4 regions of the Rhizobium sp. PAMB 3182 genome follow, and region 4 is predicted to be linked to each of the others. Evidence: predicted binding sites of a transcription regulator. Region 4 holds the regulator's gene; each other region holds the start of a gene.
What was found. The regulator LexA, encoded in region 4, represses DNA repair genes until DNA is damaged. The targets are predictions, from matches to a motif close to TGTTCNNNNTGTGTTCNG.

Region 1 (4,005 bases), 1.4 Mb from region 4:
AAGCGACCCGCTCGCTAAAATTTTAACGAGCGGGTGAACCGGGACGAAACCCCCTGCATGCTAGGCCTTTTCGGCACAAACAGCATGTGGGGGATACCATGCCTTTGAAATTCATTGCCGCCGCCGTCGTTCTGGCGATCAAGGTACGCAACCGCTCGAACGAGTCGGCGCGAAGCCCTGTCGTCGCGAGCGGGCTCGACGCATTCGAGATGAAGCCGGCGCCCATCAATCCGGACTGGATCATCGAGGGAAATCCGGAAGCGCGTTGCGGCTTCCAGCCCGAGTCGGAAAATCGTGCCGTCATGACCGCCGTGTGGGATTGCACCGCCGGCACGTTCCGATGGAACTTCAGCTGGGAAGAGACCGTCCTGATCCTCGAAGGGGAAGTCGAGGTCACGGCTGAAGACGGAACTGTCACCGTCTTGCGCCAGGGTGATGTCGGCTATTTCGCCAGTGGTACCTGGGCGACCTGGCGGGTCGAAAACTATGTCAGGAAGGTCGCGGTCCTGCCCAAGCCACGCTCGATGCTCATTGCGGCCATGACGCGGCTCGCAAGCCCGCGGGCGTCTCGCGCCAGCGCGCAATGGGCTGCCTGATCAGGCAGCCTCCCGACCGCAAATCGCAGCTTGCGGCCCGTTGCCATTCGGGCCGCCTCACCCTAAATGAGGATGGCCTTTCAAACGGGGAGTTCTCATGGCGGCGATCAAGAATGTAGCGGTCCAGATGGATCATGTGTCCGGCATCAACATCGCCGGTGATTCCACCTTCGCCATGAGCCTTGAAGCGCAATCGCGCGGCTACAAGCTTTTCCATTACACGCCGAACAAGCTGAGTCTCCGCGACGGCAAGGTCTATGCGACCGTCGAGCCGATGGAACTGCGCGACGTCAAGGGCGACCATTTCACGCTCGGCGCGCCGGAGCGCGTCGATCTGTCGACCATGGACGTCGTCCTGCTGCGCCAGGATCCGCCTTTCGACATGGCCTACATCACCTCGACGCATCTCTTGGAACGTATCCACCCGAAGACGCTGGTCGTCAACGATCCGGCATGGGTGCGCAATTCGCCGGAGAAGATCTTCGTCACCGAATTCGCCGACCTGATGCCGCAGACGCTGATCACCCGCGATTTCGCCGAGATCGCCCGCTTCCGCGACGAGATGGGCGACATCATCTTGAAGCCGCTCTACGGCAATGGTGGCGCCGGTGTCTTCCACTCCTCGCGCGACGATCGCAACTTCACCTCGCTTCTCGAAATGTTCGACCAGATGTTCCGCGAGCCCTTCATCGCCCAGCAGTATCTGCCGGCCGTCCGCAAGGGCGACAAGCGCATCATCCTCGTCGACGGGGAGTTCGCCGGCGCAATCAACCGCGTTCCCGCCGAAACAGACAGCCGCTCCAACATGCATGTCGGCGGCCGGGCAGAGGCGACCGAACTGACGGCGCGCGAGAAGGAAATCTGCGAGCGCATCGGCCCGTCGCTGAAGGAACGCGGCTTCCTCCTCGTCGGCATCGACGTCATCGGCGACTACATGACCGAGATCAACGTGACGTCCCCGACCGGCATCCGCGAGGTGAAGAAGTTCGGCGGCGCCGACATCGCCTCGCTTCTCTGGGATGCGATCGAGCGCAAACGGACCTGATCGCGGGTTCCTTGAACCGCAGTGGACCCCACCTGTTCTCGGGCTGCAACCTGGTGCAACCGTCAGGCTATCCTTGCGTGTGTTTGTTCCGTTAATGTTCTTGTCTTGTCCGATCTGATATGCAACACTGCCTCCGGTAGCTCATGAAGAGCCCGGCAGGCGATGGTTGTGCCTGCCGCTTCCATGATGGAGGGGACAGGCATGGTCGCTCGCGTCAGTACGGTTGCATTCCAGGGCATCGAGGGCGTGCCCGTCGATGTTCAGGTCATGGTCGCCCCCGGCAAGGTGGGCATCCAGATCGTCGGCCTGCCGGACAAGGCGGTGGCCGAAAGCCGGGAACGGGTGCAGGCTGCTTTGCATGCCTCCGGCCTGTCGCTGCCGGGCAAGCGCGTCACGGTCAATCTGGCGCCGGCGGACCTGCCGAAGGAAGGCTCCCACTTCGACCTGCCGATTGCGCTCGGATTGATGGCGGCGCTTGGCGCCATTCCGGCGGATGCGCTCGGCGGCTATGTGGTGCTCGGCGAACTCAATCTCGACGGTACGATTGCCGCTGTCGCCGGTGCGCTGCCGGCCGCGATCGGCGCCAATGCGCTCGGCAAGGGCTTGATCTGCCCGGCCGAAAGCGGCCCGGAGGCCGCCTGGGCCGGCGCCGATATCGACATTCTGGCGCCCCGCAGCCTGATCGCGCTCGCCAATCATTTCCGCGGCACGCAGGTCCTCTCACGTCCGAAGGCGGCGATCCGCGCCAATCCGGCAAACCTGCCGGATCTGGTTGAGATCAAGGGGCAGGAAAGCGCCAAGCGGGCGCTGGAAGTGGCCGCGGCCGGAGGGCATAATCTGCTGATGGTTGGCCCGCCCGGTTCTGGGAAATCGATGCTGGCGTCGCGCCTGCCGTCCATCCTGCCACCGCTGTCGGCCGGCGAACTGCTCGACGTTTCCATGGTCCATTCGATTGCCGGACAGCTCTCCGGCGGCAAGCTCTCCGACCGCCGGCCGTATCGCACGCCGCACCACTCGGCGACCATGGCCGCGCTCGTCGGCGGCGGGTTGAGGGCGAAGCCGGGGGAGGCGTCGCTTGCCCATCACGGCGTTCTCTTTCTCGACGAACTGCCGGAATTCTCGCCGCAGGCGCTTGATGCACTGCGCCAGCCGCTGGAAACCGGCGAATGCATCATCGCCCGCGCCAATCATCGCGTTTCCTATCCGGCCGAGTTCCAGCTCGTCGCCGCCATGAACCCCTGCCGCTGCGGCATGGCCGGCGAGCCGGGGCATTCCTGCGCCCGCGGTCCGCGCTGCGCCGCGGATTATCAGGCCCGCATTTCCGGGCCGCTTCTCGACCGTATCGATATCCGCATCGACGTGCCCGCCGTCTCAGCCATCGATCTCATCCAACCGGTCGCTGCGGAAGCGAGTGCCGATATCGCTAGGCGCGTGGCCCGCGCCCGCGCTTTGCAACGCGACCGCTTTGCCGCGCTCGGCGAGGCGCGGTTGCGCATCAATGCCCGCGCTTCGACCGCTCTCGTCGAAAAGATCGCCAATCCGGATCCCGGTGGCCTGCAGCTCCTGCGCGACGCCGCAGAGAAGATGAAGTTTTCGGCGCGCGGCTATCATCGCGTGCTGAAGGTGGCGCGCACGCTCGCCGATCTCGACGGCGTGGAAACCGTCGGCCGCATTCATCTCGCCGAGGCGATCTCCTATCGCATTGCCGGAGAGAGGCTCACGGCAGCGGCTTGAGACTTATTGGCTCCCACGGTGGGAAATTTTGCCGGGAAGCTTCACGAAGCTCCCTTGAACACCGCTTCGATATGATGGCCGTCCGGATCGACGACGAAGGCGGCATAGTAGGTCGGGCCGTAATGGGGACGAAGGCCGGGAGGACCATTGTCGCGGCCTCCGGCGGCGAGCGCGGCCGCGTGGAAGGATGCGACCGCCTGCCTGCTCGGCGCCGCAATGGCGATATGAAAACCCGGGCCTGGGGGTTGGGCGGAATGCCCAAACTCCTTGAGTGCCAGCTTGTCGCCGCCGCCGGGTTCTCCGTATCCGACGGCCTGATCGCTCTCGCCGGGTCGTATATCGGACCAGACGCGGACATAGCCGAGCGGTGCCAGCGCTGCGTCATAAAATTCGGCGGAACGCTCGATGTCGCCAACGCCGAGGGAGATGTGATGCAACATCATTCGCTGCCTGTCTGGAGAAAATCCGGTTGCCCGGACTTTCTCCTGTTGGGCTTGCCGGCCGTCCGGCGCCCTTTCCGGCTCAGCCGCCGAGCCCGTCGAAGAGAGCCGTCGACAGATAGCGTTCGGCGAAGGACGGGATGATGACGACGATGGTCTTGCCGGCGTTTTCCTCGCGTTGGCCGACCTT
Region 2 (4,005 bases), 110 kb from region 4:
CGGCTGCCGGCGGGTCGCCGTCGATCGAGCCGAAATTGCCCTGCCCGTCGATCAGCGGCAGCCGCAACGACCAGTCCTGCGCCATACGGGCCAGCGCATCGTAGATCGCCGAATTGCCGTGCGGATGGTATTTACCCATCACGTCACCGGTCACGCGGGCGCATTTGACGTATTTCTTGTTCCAGTCGACGCCGAGTTCGGACATGCCAAAAAGGATGCGCCGGTGCACTGGCTTCAGTCCGTCGCGGACGTCGGGAAGCGCGCGGCTCACGATCACGCTCATTGCGTAGTCGAGATAAGACCGCTGCATTTCCTCCATGATGGAAATCGGCTCGATGCCGGGCGGGTTAGACCCGCTGCCAGGTGTGCTATGTTCGGTCAAAACGGTTCACGTTCTCATTGTCAGAATCACTATCCGGGTTATATCGGAAAGCGTTCGGGGGTGCCAATTTGAAGCCGGGTTTTGAACAGGCTTTTGGCCTGCAGTAAGGCATTGGCATGCCCCTTTGCAAGTCTTGGCCGCCAAACACCGGCCGCCGCTCTAGGCATCTGCCGCCCACCGGGCTAAAACGGAACGGAAAAGGGGCAAGGCGGGCGCATGGCAACGACGGATTTTCTCATCAATTCGATCACCACGCTTCTGGTGACTACGGATCCGCCCGGCCTGGCGCCGATCTTTCTCGGCATGACGGCCGGAATGTCGACGAGCCAGCGCCGGCAGGTCGCGCTGCGCGGCGTCATCATCGCTTTCTTCATTCTTGCCTTTTTCGCGATCGCCGGGGCCTCGGTACTGACCCAGCTCGGCATTTCCATGGGTGCATTCCGGGTGGCGGGCGGACTGCTCCTGTTCTGGATCGCCTTCGAGATGATTTTCGAGAAGCGCCAGCAGCGGCATGAAAACACCAAGGAAGTGGCGCTGACCAAGGACCAGATCCACGACCTCGCCGCCTTCCCGCTCGGCATTCCGCTGATTGCCGGCCCGGGCGCCATATCGGCGACGATCCTTTTGTCGGGATCGCTGGACGGCCCTGTTCAAAAGGCCGGCCTCGTGACGGTCATCGCCTTCTGTCTGGCGATCATGCTGGTGGTGCTGATGGTGGCCGAACGGCTGGACCGCTTCCTCGGCATGACGGGCCGGGCGATCCTCACCCGGCTCCTGGGCGTGCTGCTGGCCGCCCTCTCCGTCCAGTTCGTGATAGACGGCGTCAAATCGGCCTTCGCCTGACGCCGTCTGCCTGTCGATCCAAATCGTTCTCAGAACGGGATGTCGTCGTCGAGATCGCGCGAGAAACCGCCGCCGGAGGGTGCCGCAGCGCCGCCGCCGCGCGACGGGGATGCCGGAGCCGGCGAGCCGTAATCGCCGCCATAGTCACCACCATAGCCTTCGTCACGTCCGCCACGCGCACCGCCACCGTCGCCACGACCGCCGAGCATCGTCAGATTGCCGTTGAAGCCCTGCAGCACGACTTCCGTCGTGTAGCGGTCCTGGCCGCTCTGGTCGGTCCACTTGCGTGTCTGCAATTGACCTTCGATGTAAACGGTCGAGCCCTTCTTCAGGTACTGCTCGGCCACCTTGCACAGGCCTTCGTTGAAGATGACCACGGCGTGCCACTCGGTCTTTTCCCGACGCTCGCCGCTGTTGCGGTCGCGCCAGCTTTCCGACGTCGCGATCCTCAGATTGGCGATCGGTCGGCCGTCCTGCGTACGGCGGATTTCCGGGTCCGCGCCCAGATTGCCGATCAAAATCACTTTGTTGACGCTGCCTGCCATACTCTTCACCTCGATTGCCGCCGAAACGGCTTCCATTCCGTAAAAACTTGCGCCACTCTAAAGGAAAGCGCCGAGGCGCGCTTGCCCCGAGGGCGAAATCCACAGCTTTCCCCATGTGGAATTTTGTTCTTTTTTTGTTCTATTAAATATGTATGATCCTGTCAACTGAATCGATTTTTGCGGCAATTGCGGCGTCCGCTTCTCGACAGGCGGCGTAGTAACATTACATAGGGGCGGAATTCCAATCCGGATTATGTGAATATGAGCGAGTTGAAGACGATATCCATTCGCGGCGCGCGCGAACACAATCTGAAGGGCGTCGATCTTGATCTTCCCCGCAATTCCCTGATCGTGATGACGGGCCTCTCGGGCTCCGGCAAGTCTTCGCTTGCCTTCGACACGATCTACGCCGAGGGCCAGCGCCGCTACGTGGAAAGCCTTTCCGCCTATGCGCGGCAGTTCCTGGAAATGATGCAGAAGCCGGACGTCGACCAGATCGAAGGACTGTCGCCGGCAATCTCCATCGAGCAGAAGACGACATCGCGCAATCCGCGGTCCACGGTCGGTACGGTGACCGAGATCTACGACTATATGCGCCTCCTGTTTGCCCGTGTCGGCGTGCCCTATTCGCCGGCCACCGGCCTGCCGATCGAGAGCCAGACGGTCAGCCAGATGGTCGACCGGGTGCTCGCCTTCGAGGAAGGCACGCGGCTTTATATACTGGCGCCGATGGTGCGCGGCCGGAAGGGCGAGTACAAGAAGGAACTCGCGGAGCTCATGAAGAAGGGCTTCCAGCGCGTCAAGATCGACGGCCAGTTCTACGAGATCGCCGACGCCCCTGCCCTCGACAAGAAGTACAAGCACGATATCGACGTGGTGGTCGACCGCATCGTCGTGCGCCCCGACATGGCCGCCCGCCTTGCCGACAGCATCGAGACCTGCCTGACGCTCGCCGATGGCCTTGCCGTCGCCGAATTCGCCGACAAGCCATTGCCGCCGGAGGAAACCTCTGCCGGCGGCTCCGCCAACAAGTCGCTGAACGAGACGCATGAGCGCGTGCTGTTTTCGGAAAAATTCGCCTGCCCTGTTTCCGGCTTCACGATTTCCGAGATCGAGCCGCGGCTGTTCTCCTTCAACAATCCGGCCGGCGCCTGCCCGACCTGCGACGGTCTCGGCTCGCAGCAGAAGATCGACGAGAACCTGATCGTTCCGGAACCGGACCGCACGCTGCGCGACGGCGCGATCGCCCCTTGGGCGAAATCGAGCTCGCCCTATTACAACCAGACCCTTGAGGCGCTTGGGAAAACCTATGGCTTCAAGCTCGGCGACCGCTGGAGCGCCCTGAGTGCCGCCGCACAGAAAGCGATCCTCAAGGGTACCGACGAGAAGATCGAGTTCCACTATGCGGACGGCGCCCGGTCCTACAAGACGGTCAAGACCTTCGAAGGCATCGTGCCGAACCTCGAGCGCCGCTGGAAGGAAACCGACAGCGCCTGGGCGCGCGAGGAAATCGAGCGCTACATGTCGGCCGCCCCCTGCCCGGCCTGCAACGGCTTTCGCCTGAAGCCCGAGGCGCTGGCGGTGAAGATCCGCAAGCTGCATATCGGCGAAGTCACCGAGATGTCGATCAAGATCGCGCGCGACTGGTTCGACGAACTACCAAGCCATCTCTCCGACAAGCAGAACGAGATCGCGCTCCGCATCCTCAAGGAGATCCGTGAGCGGCTGCGATTCCTGAACGACGTCGGCCTTGAATATCTGAGCCTGTCGCGCAATTCCGGCACGCTGTCGGGCGGCGAAAGCCAGCGCATCCGTCTCGCCTCGCAGATCGGTTCCGGCCTTACGGGCGTGCTCTACGTGCTGGACGAGCCGTCGATCGGCCTGCACCAGCGCGACAACGACCGCCTTCTGGCGACGCTCAAGCATCTGCGCGACATCGGCAATACGGTGATCGTCGTCGAGCATGACGAGGATGCGATCCTGACGGCCGATTACGTGGTCGATATCGGCCCGGCCGCCGGCATCCATGGTGGCGAGGTCGTGGCCGAGGGAACGCCCGGCGACATCATGGCAAACCCCAAGTCGCTGACGGGCAAGTATCTCTCCGGCGAAATGGGCGTGCCGGTGCCTTCCGAACGGCGCAAGCCGAAGAAAAAGAAGGAAATCACCGTCGTCGGCGCGCGCGGCAACAATCTGAAGAACGTCACCGCCTCGATCCCTCTCGGCGTCTTCACG
Region 3 (4,005 bases), 1.4 Mb from region 4:
CGATTTCGTGCTGCAGGCAGGTCGCCAGCAGGCCGTCGGCATCCATGGTCTGCTGTTTGCCATCGCGGTCGACATAGCGCACGGTGAGCGATGCCGGGCGTTCCACCTCGGCATAGTAGTTCGGGATGGAAAGGCACCCCTCCTCGTAGACCGAACGGTCATCGGACGTGGCGAGGATTTCCGGGTTGATGAAAACCTGCGGCGCCTTGTCCTCGTCGTCGCGCGACACGTCGATCACCAGCATGCGCTTCGGCACGCCGATCTGGATCGCGGCCAGGCCGATGCCGGGGGCGTCATACATGGTTTCCAGCATGTCGTCGGCCAGCTTGCGCACATCGTCGCCCACCTGTTCGATGGGGGCGGAGAGCTGACGCAGCACCGGATCCGGCAGTATGATAAGTGGTTTGATCGTCATGGCGTCGTCCCTTACCCCATCTTTTGCGCGGAGTGAATGCGGACAAACAAAGCCGGCGAAACTTTTTTCGCCGGCATACGCCCTGTTCGTCAGGCGCTGCGGCGCAACGGCTGGAAATGCCCGGCGTCGTTCGACTGCCGTTCGCCACCGTGGGTGCGGAAGCGGCGCAGTGCCATCGTCAGCCGCTCGACTTCGTCGCGCAGTGCGCGCGTCTGGCCGGAGGTGCGTTCCACCATGCCTGCGTTCTGCTGGGTGATCTGGTCCATGGCGGCGATCGCCTGGTTGACCTCGCGCAGGCCACCGGACTGATCGGAGGCGGCGCCGGCGATGCCGGAAACCGTCGCGTCGATCTCGCCGATGCGGTGGATGATGCTTTCCAGCGCCTCGCCCGTGCTATTGACCAGTCCGACACCGGACTGCACCTGGCTAGAGCTCTGCGAGATTAGGCCCTTGATTTCCTTCGCCGCGCCGGCGCAGCGCTGCGCCAGTTCGCGCACTTCCTGTGCGACGACGGCAAAGCCGCGGCCGGCGTCACCGGCACGCGCCGCCTCGACGCCGGCATTGAGCGCCAGCAGGTTGGTCTGGAAGGCGATCTCGTCGATGACGCCGATGATCTTGGAAATCTCGTCCGACGACTTTTCGATCTCGCCCATCGCGGTCACCGCCTGGCGCACCACGGCGCCGGAGGTTTCCGCCTCGTTCAGGGCGGCCTTGACCGCACCCGATGCCTTGGCGGCGCCCTCGGCGGTCGTCGTCACGTTCTGTGTCAGCTCGTGCAGCGCGGCGGTGCTTTCCTCAAGGCCTGCGGCCTGCTGTTCCGTGCGATGCGCCAGATCGTCGGCCGATTCGGAAATGCCGGTCGTCTCGCTAAGGATGCGTTCTGCGGCGCTTCCCACGGTGCCGATCGTCTCGCGCAGTCCGTCCATGGCCTGGTTGTAGTCGGCGACCATCTTGGCGAAATTGCCCGGCATGTCCTGCGGCAGCCGTGCCTCCAGGTCTCCCTCGGACAGCGCGTCAAGCGCCTTGGTGAGTTCGGCCAGCGCTGCGGCCTGCTCCGCCTCCGCGATCCGCTTGGCCTCCTCGGCCTCGGCGCGTTCGCGGGCCAGGATGTCGAGGTAGACGGAAATCGAGTAGTCCATGTCCAGCAGCGCCGCCTTGACGACCGCGCCGATCTCGTCGGCCAGCCGGGCAGACTTGCCCTTGCCGAAGCGGCTCGGCCAGCGCTTGTCGACCAGCGCCCTGACGAGCTGGTCCATGAGGACGGCATAGCCGCCGATGTACCAGCGCGGTTCCAGGCCGATGCGGGCGTGGGCGCGGCCCACCGCCGTCACGCCATCCACATAGCTTTCGTCATATTTTGCGGCGCTGACGATGGCCCAGTGTTCCATCTGGCGCTTCTTGGCGCCGGCGACATGATCGTCATTGCGGAAGAACGCCGCGGTATGCGGGGTCTTTTTGACCTTGGCGTAGAAAGTGTCCAGCGCAGGGCCGATCGATTCGCGAATGACATCGCTGACGTCCTGCAGGCTCTTCCTGGCATCGTGGTCGAGACCCACGAAGTCCAGGCGATCTGCAAGATCTGACTTACCTTGTTGCGCTGTCATGCTTATCCCCCGGTTCCGCGATCGTGACCATCAGGCCACCCTTCGCTGCTGCATAACTTTCACTATTCTAACGGTTTATTTAAAATCCGCTAAAATATAAAAACACTATGTGGAATATCCTTACATCTTGGGGTGGAATTCTAACCCAAGCTGCATCCCCTCTAGTTCTGCACCCTTAACGATTGGTTGAGCATCCGGGCAACATATGGCCACGCCAATTTTGTTCCCTATTTGATCTCTCTCGACCGTCGTGCCATACTGCCGTCCAGACCACCGAAAGCCCCCTGGAGCGCCATGCCGCATCTGCCTTCCCTTGCCGAACTGGCCAATATGCCCGCCTTTCCGGCAGCCGCCGTCGCCGCTTTTGTGATCATGTTGCTGGTGCTGCTTGTCTTGCTGCGCCTGCGCGGCAAGGCCGTCCGGGAGCAGCAGGCGGCCCGCACCCAGATGATGGAACTGCTGCGCAGCCAGACCGAGATGCAGGGCCGGCTTGCCGCCATGGCGGACGTGTTCGGCGCGCGCCAACAGGAACTGAACCATGCCATCGGCCATCGGCTCGACGGCATGGCGCACCGGCTCGGCAGCTCCATCCACGAGCAGACGCGGGCGACCGGCGACAATCTGCGCAAGCTGCAGGAGCGGCTCGCCGTCATCGACGCCGCGCAGAACAACATCCAGACGCTCGCCAAGGACGTCGTCGGGCTGCAAGCGATCCTCTCCAACAAGCAGACCCGTGGCGCCTTCGGCCAGGCGCGCATGGAGGCGATCATCGCCGACGGCCTGCCGATGGGCGGCTATCATTTCCAGGCGACGCTTTCCAACGGCTCCCGTCCGGACTGCACCGTGACGATGCCGAACGGCGCGCCGTCGCTCGTCATCGACGCGAAATTTCCACTCGAAGGCTGGAATGCGATGCGCGACGCCGCCACTGCCGACGACCGCAAGTCGCGCGCCTTACAGTTCCGGCGGGATCTTGAAACGCATATCCGCGACATTGCGGAGAAATACCTGATCGCCGGCGAAACGCAGGAGATGGCCTTCCTGTTCGTGCCGTCCGAATCGATCTTCGCCAGCATTCACGAGGAATTCGAGGCGGTCGTCCAGAAGGCCCAGCGCAGCCGGGTGATCATCGTCTCGCCGTCGCTCCTGATGCTGTCGATCCAGGTCATCCAGGCGATGCTGAAAGACCAGCGCATGCGCGAACAGGCGCACCTGATCCAGGGCGAAGTCGCAATCCTCATGGACGACCTCGGGCGTCTGGACGACCGGGTGCGCAAGCTGCAGGCGCATTTCAACATGGCAGAGAAGGATGTCGAGCAGATCCTGACCTCGACGGCGAAACTCACGCGGCGCGGCGACAAGATCGCGGCGCTGGAGCTGCAGCAGGCGCCCCTGGCGCCCGCGCCGTCCGCAACGGCTGCCCGCCCGGACCGCACGGTCGAAAGCAGGACCGGGCATTTGACGCTGAGACTGGTTGACGAGGAGTGATCCTGTCGGGCAGTGTCGCGCCGAATTTCAGACAGGGCCTGCATTCATGATCACCATACTCGGTTCCATCAATCTCGACCTCATCGCCACGGTCGGCCACCTGCCGAAGCCGGGCGAAACGGTGTCCGGCAACGGATTTTCCACCGCCGCCGGCGGCAAGGGCTCCAACCAGGCGCTGGCCGCACGGCGGGCCGGTTCGACCGTCGAAATGGCCGGCGCGATCGGCCGGGACGAGTTTGCCGGATCGGCGATCGCCATGCTGAAGGAGGCCGGCACGGGTCTCTCCATGGTCAAGGAAACGGACGAACCGACCGGAACCGCCCTCATCCTGGTGGGTTCGGACGGCGAGAACATGATCGCCGTGGTGCCGGGCGCCAACGGCACGGTCACCACAGAGGACGCGGACGCGGCGCTCGCGGCCATGTCGAAGGGCGACTACCTGCTGCTGCAGATGGAAATTCCCGCCGGCTCGGTCGAACATGCGCTTGACGCGGCCAA
Region 4 (4,005 bases):
TGGCTGCTCGGCGCAGCCGCCATCCTGTTCGTCACCTACAGGCTGGCCAAGCGGCTGACGGGCGACGATGAGATCGCCCTGTTCTCGCTCGCCATGCTCGCCGGCAACTTCGTCTTCCTGCGCTCCGCCGTCACGGCGATTCCCGACATTCCGCTGACGCTGTTCATGCTGGTGGCGCTTTACGGCTTTGCCGGCCTGCTCTTCGGCGACGAAGAAGACAGATGGGACGCCTGGCTTGCCTATGGCGGAACGGCGATGGCGATCCTGACGAAGGGCATTCCGGCGCTGGCGCCACCGGCCTGCGTCTTCGGCCTGATCGTCCTCTTTCCCTCGTGCCGCGTTCATTTTCGCCGGCTGATCGCCCCGCTGCCGATTCTCTTCTCCATGGCTCTTGCCGGCTGGTGGTTCGTCTACCAGGTGCTGCGGTCGAGCTCGGCGCTCGACAACCAGTTCGTCGGCGATCAGGTGCGCACCAAGCTGGAATTCTCGGTGTTCGCGGTGTTCGATTCCGTCGGTCTCAGCGTTGCCGGCCTGCTGGCGCCTGTGATCGGCTGGCTTTTCGTGATTGCGGCGACCGCGATCGCCACGCGCAAAGTACCGGGCTTCCGGCAGCTCGGCGCATCGGCGCTGCTGCTCGCGGGCTGGATCGCGCTCAACATCGCCATGTTCGCGCCAGCCTTCAAGCCGGATCACCGCTACATCATTCCGTCGCTTCCCGCTCTGTCGATCCTGATGGCGGTCGGCCTCGCCTCCTTCGATCGCGAGACGACATCACGCTATCTAAGCCTGTTTCTCAAATTCTCGGCGATCGGCCTGGCCCTCACCTTCGCCATCCTCTACGGCGTCTCGGCGCAGCTGCTGAGTGCCAAGGTAACGGTTGCGATCGTGGTTGCCATTGCCCTCGGCCTGCTTCTCGTCTGGCGCATCGCCAATCGCCAGGCCTTCCGGCCCAAGGTTCTGGCGCTCTCCGCCCTGCCTATGGCGATCCTGCTTGCCATCTATCCCGTCGTCGCCGCCTTCGGCATGCCCGACCTTGGAAAGCCGATCGCCGACAAGGTCGCCCAACTCGACCTGCCCGCCGACGACATCGTCTTCCTGGGGTCTGACATCGTCGCCTCCGAGGCACGGTTGCACAGCGGCGTCGAACGACCTTTCCTGCAGCGACGAAAGCTTGCGGACGTCGAAGCCGGCGATCGCTTCAAGGCCGTCATCACGCTGGAGAAGACGGAAGCCGACCGGCTCGCCGCCGACGGGTACGACGTGACGGCGGTCAGTGGCGGCTGGCGTTCGATCGATCCGGCCGTCCTCATGAAGGCCGTTCTCTCCGGCACGCTCGCCGAGGCACGCGCAGCGGAAGCCGAGCGCGCCTACATCGCAGTCGATCCGGCTCGCTAACGCTCATAGCCGACCCGCAGCAGGAAAAATCGGCAGTTCCTGCGACACCGGCCCCCGCTTTCACGATATTTTAGGCACTTGCGGAACACAGTGGGAACATATAGTGTCCGTTCTGTATTTGTTTCATGATTCTGGAAGGTGCCGATTCATGCTGACGCGAAAGCAACAGGAACTGCTTCTCTTCATTCACGAGCGGATGAAGGAATCCGGCGTTCCGCCATCCTTTGACGAGATGAAGGATGCACTCAATCTCGCGTCCAAGTCCGGCATTCACCGGCTGATCACGGCGCTCGAGGAGCGCGGCTTCATCCGCCGCCTGCCGAACCGGGCGCGCGCGCTGGAGGTCATCAAGCTTCCCGAAGCCTATTCGCCGAGCCTGCAGCCACGGCGCGGCTTTTCGCCAAGCGTCATCGAAGGCAGCCTCGGCAAGCCGAAGCTCGCCCCGGCGCCCAAGGCACCGGAACCTGCGAACGACACCGTCAGCGTCCCGGTCATGGGCCGCATCGCCGCCGGTGTGCCGATCTCCGCCATCCAGAACAACACGCACAGCCTGTCCGTGCCGATGGAAATGCTGGGCTCCGGCGAACACTATGCGCTGGAGGTCAAGGGCGACTCGATGATCGAGGCCGGCATCCTCGATGGCGATACCGTCATCATCAAGAATGTCAGCAGCGCCAATCCGGGCGAGATCGTCGTGGCCTTGGTCGACGACGAGGAAGCAACGCTCAAGCGCTTCCGCCGCAAGGGTGCGTCGATTGCACTCGAAGCCGCCAACCCGGCCTATGAGACGCGTATCTTCGCCTCCGATCGGGTGAAGGTCCAAGGCAAGCTCGTCGGCCTCATCCGCCGCTATCACTGACCGGTGACACGCCTGGCTGCGTCCGTATCACGCGGATGCGGAACAAGCGGCCATGTGGCTGTTTCCTGCGTGGCCAGGAAGCTATTTGCCCGCCAGTCATAATATCGATGCCGGGTCCAGGGGCGGTCGATTGCGCCGACTGCCGTCCTGGCCTCAAAGCCGATGCCATCCAACGCCGCATGGAGTTCGATCGATCCGGTTCTTCGCAGACGTTCCGCCGTAAGCAATGTCGCGCCCGAGCGGCACGTGTCGTAGCCGAGCCGGAACGGCACGATGACCACATCGGCGATGTCGCAGGCGGGTCCGGCATAGGCGGGTTTTTCCACCGTCACCACCCGCAATGCGGTTCCGCCCGACGCCGTAACCTGACCGGCGCACCAGGCGGCCTTCCTGCAGTGGAAGGGGGATATCTCTCCATTCAGGGCCGTCTCCATGGCCAATCGCTCCGCATTCAAGACGGAGGCCGGCAGCCGTGGCGGTTCTCCTCCTTCTCCTCCTCCTGTCCGGTCAGGCGGGACCGGATCCCCATCCGCCATGTCCGGCCCCTCACCCTTCGGCATGGCGAGCGCCCGCTGCCATTGTTCGAAGATGAAAGATGGCGGACGACTGCGGTTGGTCTCGAGCCGTCCATCGGCAATGCGGGCCACCAGCCTGCCGTCCTCGCTGATAATCAGCGCAGGAGACGAGTTTGTCGGTCCGTACGCGATCAGCGCAACCGCCGCGGCCATCAGCGGCAGGCCAAGATATCTGAGACGACTGCGCAACAGGACCAGGAGCAGAAAGCCGGCGACTGAGAGTTCGAAGGCGTAGGGAGGCAGGCGTCCGGATGACACGCCGCTGTCCCAGCCGGTGACATCTCGGGCCACCGCGATGACGATGTCCAACCCAACCCCCATGAGGCGTAGCGGCCAATGCTCGAGCCCAAACGGCATGGCGAGGACGGAGACCAAGCCGGCCGGCATGACCACGAAGGTGACGACCGGCATGGCGATGAGATTGGCGGCAAAGCCATAGGGTGCGAGGCGGTAGAAATGCTCCAGCGCGAAGACCGCCGTTGCCGTCCCGCCGATCGCCGATGTGAGCGCCAGCGCCGAAGCAAACCCGCCGGCTTTCGCGGCAAGGGCGATGATACCGGACCGGCGACGCGGAGCGCTCCGGTCCACCGAGCGCATCCGCCACCATCTGTATCCCGCCACAAGCGCCACCGTCGCGGCAAATGACATCTGGAAGCTCGGCCCCATGACGGCGGACGGCGTGACGGTGAGAATGATCAGCGCCGCGAGCGCGACGTTCCTGAGACTGATCGCCGGCCGGTCGATGAGGACTGCGACCAGCATCAATGCCAGCATGATGAAGGCGCGGATCGCTGATACCTGCAGCCCGGAGATCAGCAGATAGCCGAATGCCCCGGCCAGGGCAGCGGCTGCGGCCCACTTCTTGACCGAGAAGCGTTGCACGAGGGCCGGGAACAGGGCGAGCGCCGTGCGCAGGCCGGCAAAGAAGAGGCCGGCTGCGAGCGCCATGTGCAAGCCGGAAATGGCGATCACATGCGCCAATCCCGACATGCGCAAGGCTTCCGCCGTCTCATCCGACAGCGCACGTCTCTGGCCGGTGACGATGGCCGAGGCAAACGCCCCGGTGTCGCCAGCAAGCGTCGCTCGAATCCGGGCGGAAATCGTGTCGCGCAGCATCTCGATCGCAAGCCGGGCGCGGTCAAGAAGGGATGCACGCTGCCCCACAGCCACTTCTTC

Region 1: a site for LexA is predicted at 1,726-1,743, ahead of ACU5AZ_RS08415 (YifB family Mg chelatase-like AAA ATPase). Genes of this name have one in related genera too.
Region 2: a site for LexA is predicted at 1,895-1,912, ahead of uvrA (excinuclease ABC subunit UvrA). Genes of this name have one in related genera too.
Region 3: a site for LexA is predicted at 2,241-2,258, ahead of ACU5AZ_RS08070 (DNA recombination protein RmuC). Genes of this name have one in related genera too.

The regions. Positions count from the first base shown of each region.
Region 1 is NZ_CM128607.1:1,694,743-1,698,747, reverse strand. Features, by position in the region: gene ACU5AZ_RS08425 (cupin domain-containing protein) at 99-596, shown strand; gene gshB (glutathione synthase) at 694-1,641, shown strand; gene ACU5AZ_RS08415 (YifB family Mg chelatase-like AAA ATPase) at 1,843-3,375, shown strand; gene ACU5AZ_RS08410 (VOC family protein) at 3,417-3,815, opposite strand; gene cysK (cysteine synthase A) at 3,898-4,005, opposite strand, start outside.
Region 2 is NZ_CM128607.1:142,122-146,126, reverse strand. Features, by position in the region: gene gyrA (DNA gyrase subunit A) at 1-382, opposite strand, end outside; gene ACU5AZ_RS00785 (MarC family protein) at 599-1,225, shown strand; gene ACU5AZ_RS00780 (single-stranded DNA-binding protein) at 1,255-1,770, opposite strand; gene uvrA (excinuclease ABC subunit UvrA) at 2,032-4,005, shown strand, end outside.
Region 3 is NZ_CM128607.1:1,620,965-1,624,969, forward strand. Features, by position in the region: gene def (peptide deformylase) at 1-415, opposite strand, end outside; gene ACU5AZ_RS08065 (methyl-accepting chemotaxis protein) at 505-2,019, opposite strand; gene ACU5AZ_RS08070 (DNA recombination protein RmuC) at 2,314-3,507, shown strand; gene ACU5AZ_RS08075 (ribokinase) at 3,554-4,005, shown strand, end outside.
Region 4 is NZ_CM128607.1:250,503-254,507, forward strand. Features, by position in the region: gene ACU5AZ_RS01355 (ArnT family glycosyltransferase) at 1-1,395, shown strand, start outside; gene lexA (transcriptional repressor LexA) at 1,544-2,254, shown strand; gene ACU5AZ_RS01365 (ComEC/Rec2 family competence protein) at 2,248-4,005, opposite strand, start outside.